DNA from 3 places in the Streptomyces sp. NPDC015131 genome. Region 2 is predicted to be linked to each of the others. Evidence: riboswitches for the same ligand, from Rfam matches in the RefSeq annotation. Region 2 holds a riboswitch; each other region holds the start of a gene.
What was found. Region 2 has a riboswitch for cyclic di-AMP ahead of ACF08D_RS00640 (M23 family metallopeptidase). Riboswitches for the same ligand answer to the same signal wherever they lie in the genome.

Region 1: linked by a shared signal. The riboswitch ahead of ACF08D_RS14520 (C40 family peptidase) and the one ahead of ACF08D_RS00640 (M23 family metallopeptidase) in region 2 are both predicted to bind cyclic di-AMP.
Region 3: linked by a shared signal. The riboswitch ahead of ACF08D_RS17605 (transglycosylase SLT domain-containing protein) and the one ahead of ACF08D_RS00640 (M23 family metallopeptidase) in region 2 are both predicted to bind cyclic di-AMP.

The regions. Positions count from the first base shown of each region.
Region 1 is NZ_JBIBVB010000003.1:727,518-729,775, reverse strand. It holds gene ACF08D_RS14520 (C40 family peptidase) at 1-1,291, opposite strand, end outside; cyclic di-AMP (ydaO/yuaA leader) riboswitch at 1,299-1,475, opposite strand; gene pcrA (DNA helicase PcrA) at 1,686-2,258, shown strand, end outside.
Region 2 is NZ_JBIBVB010000001.1:165,359-167,616, reverse strand. It holds gene ACF08D_RS00640 (M23 family metallopeptidase) at 41-829, opposite strand; cyclic di-AMP (ydaO/yuaA leader) riboswitch at 843-1,005, opposite strand; gene ACF08D_RS00635 (M16 family metallopeptidase) at 1,293-2,258, opposite strand, start outside.
Region 3 is NZ_JBIBVB010000004.1:368,704-370,961, forward strand. It holds gene ACF08D_RS17600 (nucleobase:cation symporter-2 family protein) at 1-490, opposite strand, end outside; cyclic di-AMP (ydaO/yuaA leader) riboswitch at 1,057-1,253, shown strand; gene ACF08D_RS17605 (transglycosylase SLT domain-containing protein) at 1,258-1,983, shown strand; gene ACF08D_RS17610 (polyamine aminopropyltransferase) at 2,084-2,258, opposite strand, start outside.

The DNA.
Region 1 (2,258 bases), on a different contig from region 2:
TCGCCTGGTCCCACGTCGTACGGGGCAGGTCGACCCCGGCCGCCCGCCACGCGGCCTGGGTGAGCCCCGAGCAGTCGTACGAGCTGGGGCCGGTCGCGCCCCACACGTACGGCTTGCCGATCTGCGCCTCGGCGAAGGCCAGCACCTCGCGGGCCTTGCTGGTGCGGCCCGCCTCCGCGCCGGGGCGGCACGGCTCGGCCCGGTTCGGCTCGGTCGGGGTCGGCTCGGCCCGGTTCGGTTCGGGGTGGCACGGCTCGGTTCGCCGGGCCGGTGCGGACCCGGCCGTCGCACGGGCCAGCACCGCGCGGGCCTCGGCGAGCTTCCGCTGCGTGGTCTGCTTGGTGGTACGGAGCGACTCTTGCGCCTCGGACGCCGCGTCCGCCTCGGGCCCGGGCGCCGTATGCGTGGCGGGCGCCGCGTGCGTGGCGGGTGCCGCCCAGTCGGCCTCGGGCACCCGCTCGCTCGCCACGGGCGGGGGCAGGTGCTCGTCCACCGGCCCGGCCCCGGGCTGCGAGGGCAGGAGCGGCAGGGTCGGCGCCGGCGGCATCGGCGGTACCGGCGCCAGGCCGGTGAGCGGGTCGTACGCCGGCGCGCCGGGCGCGGGCGCCTCCGGGGCGCCCTCCAGGACGTCCCCCGGCGCCCCCGCGACGAGCGTGCCGCCCGCGGGCGTCGCGTCCGTGAGCGGCCCGCCCCCGAAGTCCGCGAACGCCCCGTCGCCGAAGGTTCCGTCCGCGAAAGCCCCGTCTGCGAAAGCCCTGTCCAGGGTGGGACCCTCCGCGTACACCCCGGTCCCGGCCCCGGCCGTCCCGCTCCCGCCCGCGAAGGCCCCGGCCGTCCCGCTCCCGCCCGTCCTGCTCAGGTCGCCCGTGTCACTCAGGTCGCTCAGGTCGCTCAGGCCGCTCACGTCGCTCCGGCCGCCCAGGCCGCTTCCGACCGGCAGGCCGCCGAGCCTCTCGCCGCCGCCCCGGGGCGCCTCCCCGCCGGTCCGGTCACCGCCTCCGCCGCCCGTGCGCTGCCGCGGGACGGCCCGCGGCGGCGGGGGCGCGGTCCGCGCGGGCTGCGTCGCCGCCGTACCCGCCTGCCGGTAGAGGTCGTCGACCTTTCTCTGTACCTCCTCGACCGTCGGCCCCCGGTCCGGATCGCCCGGAGCGGCGGTGGCGGCGGTCGCGCCCTGTGACGACAGGAGCGTGACCGAGGCCAGCGCGGCGGCCGTCGTGACCCCGACGGCGGGCGAGTGGGCATGCAGGGTGTGCAAGGTGCGCGTTGCGCGCGGCTTGCGATGCGACGCCAAGGCCGGCATCTCCTTCCGTGGACCGCCTACCGGGTCAGCTGTCAGGTTCGGGCGGAACGGAAGGTGCCCTACGGCCGTGCCCGAGGGCGGCGGGCCGATTCACCTCGGTCGTACGAGTCGTACGTGGTGGGTCCCCGGTTCCGAACTGCCCCGGAGGGCAGCACGAATTCGGCGTAAGCGGTCCGACCGGCGTGGTTCGCCGATGCGAAAACGGACCGCTTGGGCGAGCACGCTAGCCAAACTGTGGTGGTGCTGTGAAGGATGATGTTCGATATGCCCGATACGTTTTCGTGACCTTGGCGTGATGTCGCCGGGCCGGTGCGGAGCGTGACGATTCGGGCCTCTTGCCGGTTCGTCCACGGCTGTCAGTGGGGCCGCCTAGACTCGATAGGCGATGAGCAGCCTCTTTGACGACAGCTTCCTGGCGGACCTCCGGAACCACGCCTCCGAGGAGCCCCCGCCGCCCCCCGAGGACCGGGAGGGCCCCGGGCACGGCCCGGCCCCGGAGGAGGTCCCGCACGACCTCTTCGGCGGTCACTTCGACGTGCCCCCGGCCCGGGACAGCCACTACCGCGACGGCGCCCCGCGTCCGGTCGTCGACGCCGCCGCCCTCCTGGACGGGCTGAACGACCAGCAGCGCGCCGCCGTCGTGCACACCGGGTCCCCGCTGCTCATCGTCGCCGGTGCCGGGTCGGGCAAGACCCGGGTGCTCACCCACCGGATCGCCCACCTGCTGGCCACCCGGCACGTCCACCCCGGCCAGATACTGGCGATCACCTTCACCAACAAGGCCGCCGGCGAGATGAAGGAGCGCGTCGAGCAGCTCGTCGGCCCGCGCGCCAACGCGATGTGGGTCATGACCTTCCACAGCGCGTGCGTCCGCATCCTGCGCCGCGAGTCGAAGAAGCTCGGCTTCACCTCGTCCTTCTCGATCTACGACGCCGCCGACTCCAAGCGGCTGATGGCG
Region 2 (2,258 bases):
AACCGGGGCCTTCGGTGTGAGCGCGAGCGGGCGGGGCGTCTCAGACGTTGACGCCGTGCGAGCGGAGGTACGCGACGGGGTCGATGTCCGAGCCGTAGTCGGCGCCCGTGCGGGCCTCGAAGTGCAGGTGGGGCCCGGAGGAGTTGCCGGTGGAGCCGGACAGCCCTATCTGCTGGCCCGGCATCACGGTCTGGCCGGCCGAGACGCTGACCGAGGAGAGGTGGCCGTACTGGGTGTACGTGCCGTCGTTCATCCGGATCACGACGTTGTTGCCGTACGCGCCGCCCCAGCCCGCCTCGACGACGGTGCCGGCGCCCACGGAGACCACCTGGGAGCCGGAGGCGGCGTGGAAGTCGATGCCGGTGTGGCTGCCGGAGGACCACATGGCGCCACCGGTCTGGTAACCGGTGCTCACGTAGCTGCCCTCGACCGGGAGCCGGAAGGCGTTCAGCCGCTGGCGCTCGGCCTCGCGGTCGGCGCGCTCCTTGGCCTCGCGGGCCGCCTTCACCCGGGCCTCGGCCTTGCGCTTGGCCTCCGCCTCGGCCTTGGCCTGGGCGGCCGCCTTGGCCGCGGCCTCCTGGGCCTCCAGCTCCTGCGCCTCGGCCTGGGCGTCGACCTGCTCGGCGAGGCTGTCGGTGACGACCACCTGGTTGAGGCCGGTGTCCTCCAGGGCGCCGGGGGCGGCGTCCGGGGCGGCGGCGAGTGCCGGGGAAGCGAGGGTTCCGATGACGCCGGTGGTGGCGAGGGCCGCGACTCCGGCGACCTGCGCGCTCTTGCGGCTCAGGCGGCTGGGGGCACGGTGCTTCCCGGTGGCACGGGTGAACGCCATGGAGTGGCTGATCCTTTCCTTCCTTCTCGCCTACCGGGTTAGCTGACGGGTTCGGAGCAGGAAGGTCTCCTACGGGCCCCTCCGCACGGGTGCGAAGGCGTCCGATTCACCCCAGGGACTGAGTGGGTCCCCGGCTCCCCAGGCTCGCGCCTCAGGGGACTCGGCGATGGCTGCCCGGTGCCGCGGATGCGGCGGGTACCGGTCGGACAGCCGATCAGACGCTAAGCGGCCGATCTTTCAATCACCAAACAGACACGGTTTTTTGTAGCGCACGCCACAGCGCAGACACCGAACCTCCGCAACAAAGCGGACATATGGCCGGGGGTCGTGCGGGGGTACGGAAGGACCCCGGCACCGTGCGGTGCCGGGGTCCTGGAGCCGGCGGACCGGCGTGCCGACGGGTGGCTGCGCCGTCGCCGTCCGGACGGGCCCGGGGCCCGGCCGGACGGCGACGGGGCGTCAGTCAGCCACGTACGACGGTCACTTCGCCGATGCCGAGTGCCTCCACGGGCTCCTGGATCTGGGACGCGTCGCCCACCAGGATCGTGACCAGCCGGTCCACCGGGAAGGCGCTGACGACCGCCGCGGTGGCCTCCACCGTGCCCGTCTCCGCGAGCCGGGCGTACATCCGGGCCTGGAAGTCGTCCGGGAGGTGCTGCTCGACCTGGTCGGCGAGCGTGCCCGCGACGGAGGCGGCCGTCTCGTACTTCAGCGGGGCGACGCCCACCAGGTTCTGCACGGCCGTCTCGCGCTCGGCGTCGGTCAGCCCCTCGGCGGCGAGGGTGCGCAGCACCTTCCAGAGGTCGTCGAGCGCCGGCCCGGTGTTGGGCGTGTCGACGGAGCCGCTGATGGCGAGCATCGCCGCGCCGTCGCCCTCGGGGCCGGAGAGGAGCACCTGGCCGAAGGCCCGTACGCCGTAGGTGTAGCCCTTCTCCTCGCGCAGGACCCGGTCCAGACGGGAGGTGAGGGTGCCACCGAGGCAGTAGGTGCCCAGCACCTGGGCGGGCCAGACGCGGTCGTGCCGGTCGGGGCCGATCCGGCCGATGAGAAGCTGGGTCTGCACCGCGCCGGGGCGGTCGACGATGACGACCCGCCCGGTGTCGTCGGCCGTGACGGCCGGGACGGGCCGGGGCTCGGCCGTGTCGCCGGTCCACGCGCCGACGGTCTCGGCGAGCACCGCGTCGAGGTCGACCCCGGTGAGGTCGCCGACGACGACCGCGGTGGCCGTGGCGGGGCGGATGTGCGCCTCGTAGAAGGCGCGTACGGCCGCGGCGTCGATACGGGCGACGGTCTCCTCGGTGCCCTGGCGGGGCCGGGACACCCGGGAACCGGCGGGGAACAGCTCCTTGGAGAGCTGCATGGCGGCCCGGCGCGCGGGATTGGCGATCTCGTGCGGGATCTCGTCGAGCCGGTTGCGGACGAGGCGCTC
Region 3 (2,258 bases), on a different contig from region 2:
GCCCCACCGGGATCAGGGTCAGCCCGATGATGGTGAGGATCGTGCCGATGACGACCGGCGGGAAATACTTCACCAGTTTCCCGAAGAACGGGGCGAACAGGAAGGTGGCGATTCCGGCGGTGATGACCGCGCCGTAGACGACGAGCAGACCGGCCGTTCCGCCGCCCGCGCCGATTCCTATGGCGACCATCGGGGACACGGCGGTGAAGGTGACGCCCTGCACCAGGGGGAGTTTCGCCCCGATCTTCCACACGCCGAGCGCCTGGATGACGGTGGCCACTCCGCAGGTGAGCAGGTCGGCGTTGATCAGGTGGACCAGCTCTTCGCGGGAGAGGCCGAGGGCGTTGCCGAGGAGAACGGGGACGATGACCGCGGCCGCGTAGAACGCGAGAATGTGCTGAAATCCGTAAAGGGTGAGTTTGGGGAGGGGAAGCAGCTCGTCGACGGGGTGCGTCCGCGTCGCGGACCGCTGTCGGGAGACTCGTGCCATCTCTGCCTTGCCTTCGTCGAGGTAGGTGAATGAGAGAGCGGCCAACGCCTCGGATCCGGGGGTGACAGGACGAGGCCTCGCCGGCCCGTACGGAGCCGACGGTGGCGGAGTTGCCGACATCACGTCGCCCTGCACTAACAATCCGCGTCCTGGTTGACAGGACACCTTTCGATCATGCCCGCCAGGACCGTTTTGTCCTGGGATCCACAGGGAAGATGATCGAGGCGCTCACCATAGTTCACCTGCGGCGTTCCCCGCGAGTAACCGGCGGCCGACCGGGATGCACGGGCGGTGACTTGCTCCGCCGCGCCCGTTTTACTCTCTTTTGGGCGCTTTGCCGTTAACGCTGGCTCATAGCCATATTGCGGGCAACATAAGGGACTTGTTGGTTGCCTTTCCCCGGCGTGACAAGAATCACCGGAACTCAGCGAGGCAGCTCCGCCCGGGGGTGCGGATTCCCTTCTGCCGACTGTGAAGTTGACGGTTCACCAGGCGAGTTGGATCAACAGCGCCCGGAAATCCGCGCCTTGTTCCGCCGGGCTTCTCTCGTTTACGGTCCCCTCAATCCGGATGGACCGCCGAATCCTGCCGCCGTCCGGGAACCCACCCAACTCACGTACGCACGGCAGGAGCGGGGGAACCAGGTAGGACGCCGTCTCCGGAACACTCCGGGGACGGCTAGGGGTGAAGCCGCGGTGAAAGCCCGGCCGGGCATCTCCAGCCCGAACCCGACAGCTCACCTCGCAGGCGACGGAGAGGAATTCGCCATGCCCGCACAGGGTAAGCACCGTCGTCCCAGGAACAACCCGCTCGCCCGCCGGCTCATCGCCGCGGGCACGGGCGGCGCCGCCCTCGCGCTCCCCGTGATCGGCGCCACCACCGCCCAGGCGGCCCCGGCCGCCCCCGTCAAGGCCGCCGCCCCCGCCACGTACGCGGTCGTCGCCGGCGACTCGCTGTCCTCGATCGCCGACGAGCACGACGTGGCCGGCGGCTGGAAGAAGCTGTACGAGGACAACCGGGAGGCCGTCGGCGCCGACCCGTCCCTGATCCGCCCCGGGCTGAAGCTCACCCTCGGCGCGAAGGCCGCAGCGGACCGCGCCGCGGCGCCCGAGCGGGCCGACCGGTCCGCCGAGCGCACCGCCGTCCAGGCCGCCGCCAAGACCACCTCGTACCCGGACAACCTCGACGGCTGGATCCGCGAGGCGCTGGACATCATGGCCCAGCACAACATCCCCGGCACCTACGAGGGCATCCACCGCAACATCATGCGCGAGTCCTCGGGCAACCCGCTCGCCATCAACAACTGGGACTCCAACGCGGCGGCCGGCACCCCCTCGAAGGGCCTGCTCCAGGTCATCGCGCCCACCTTCGAGGCGTACCACGTGCCGGGCACGGCGAAGGACGCCTACGACCCGGTCGCCAACATCACCGCCGCCTGCAACTACGCGGCCGACCGCTACGGCTCCATCGACAACGTCAACGGCCCGTACTGATCCTTCCGCACCTCCGTGCCGCACGGGGCCGGCCGCTCACCCGCGGCCGGCCCCGCCGCCGTCTTCGCGACCGGGGCCCCTCCCCCGGGCGGGGCGAGCGTCAGTAGTTCCGCCACTCGTGGCGCGTGTACTCCAGCACGGCCGGGTCCATCAGGGTGCTCGCCCGCACATCGGCGGGGCGCCGGTCGACCGGGAAGACCGTGGCCGCGGCCAGCACCTCGTCGTCGAGGAACCGCAGGGGCGGGGCGTCCCCCGCCAGGCGCAGCGCCGGGGGC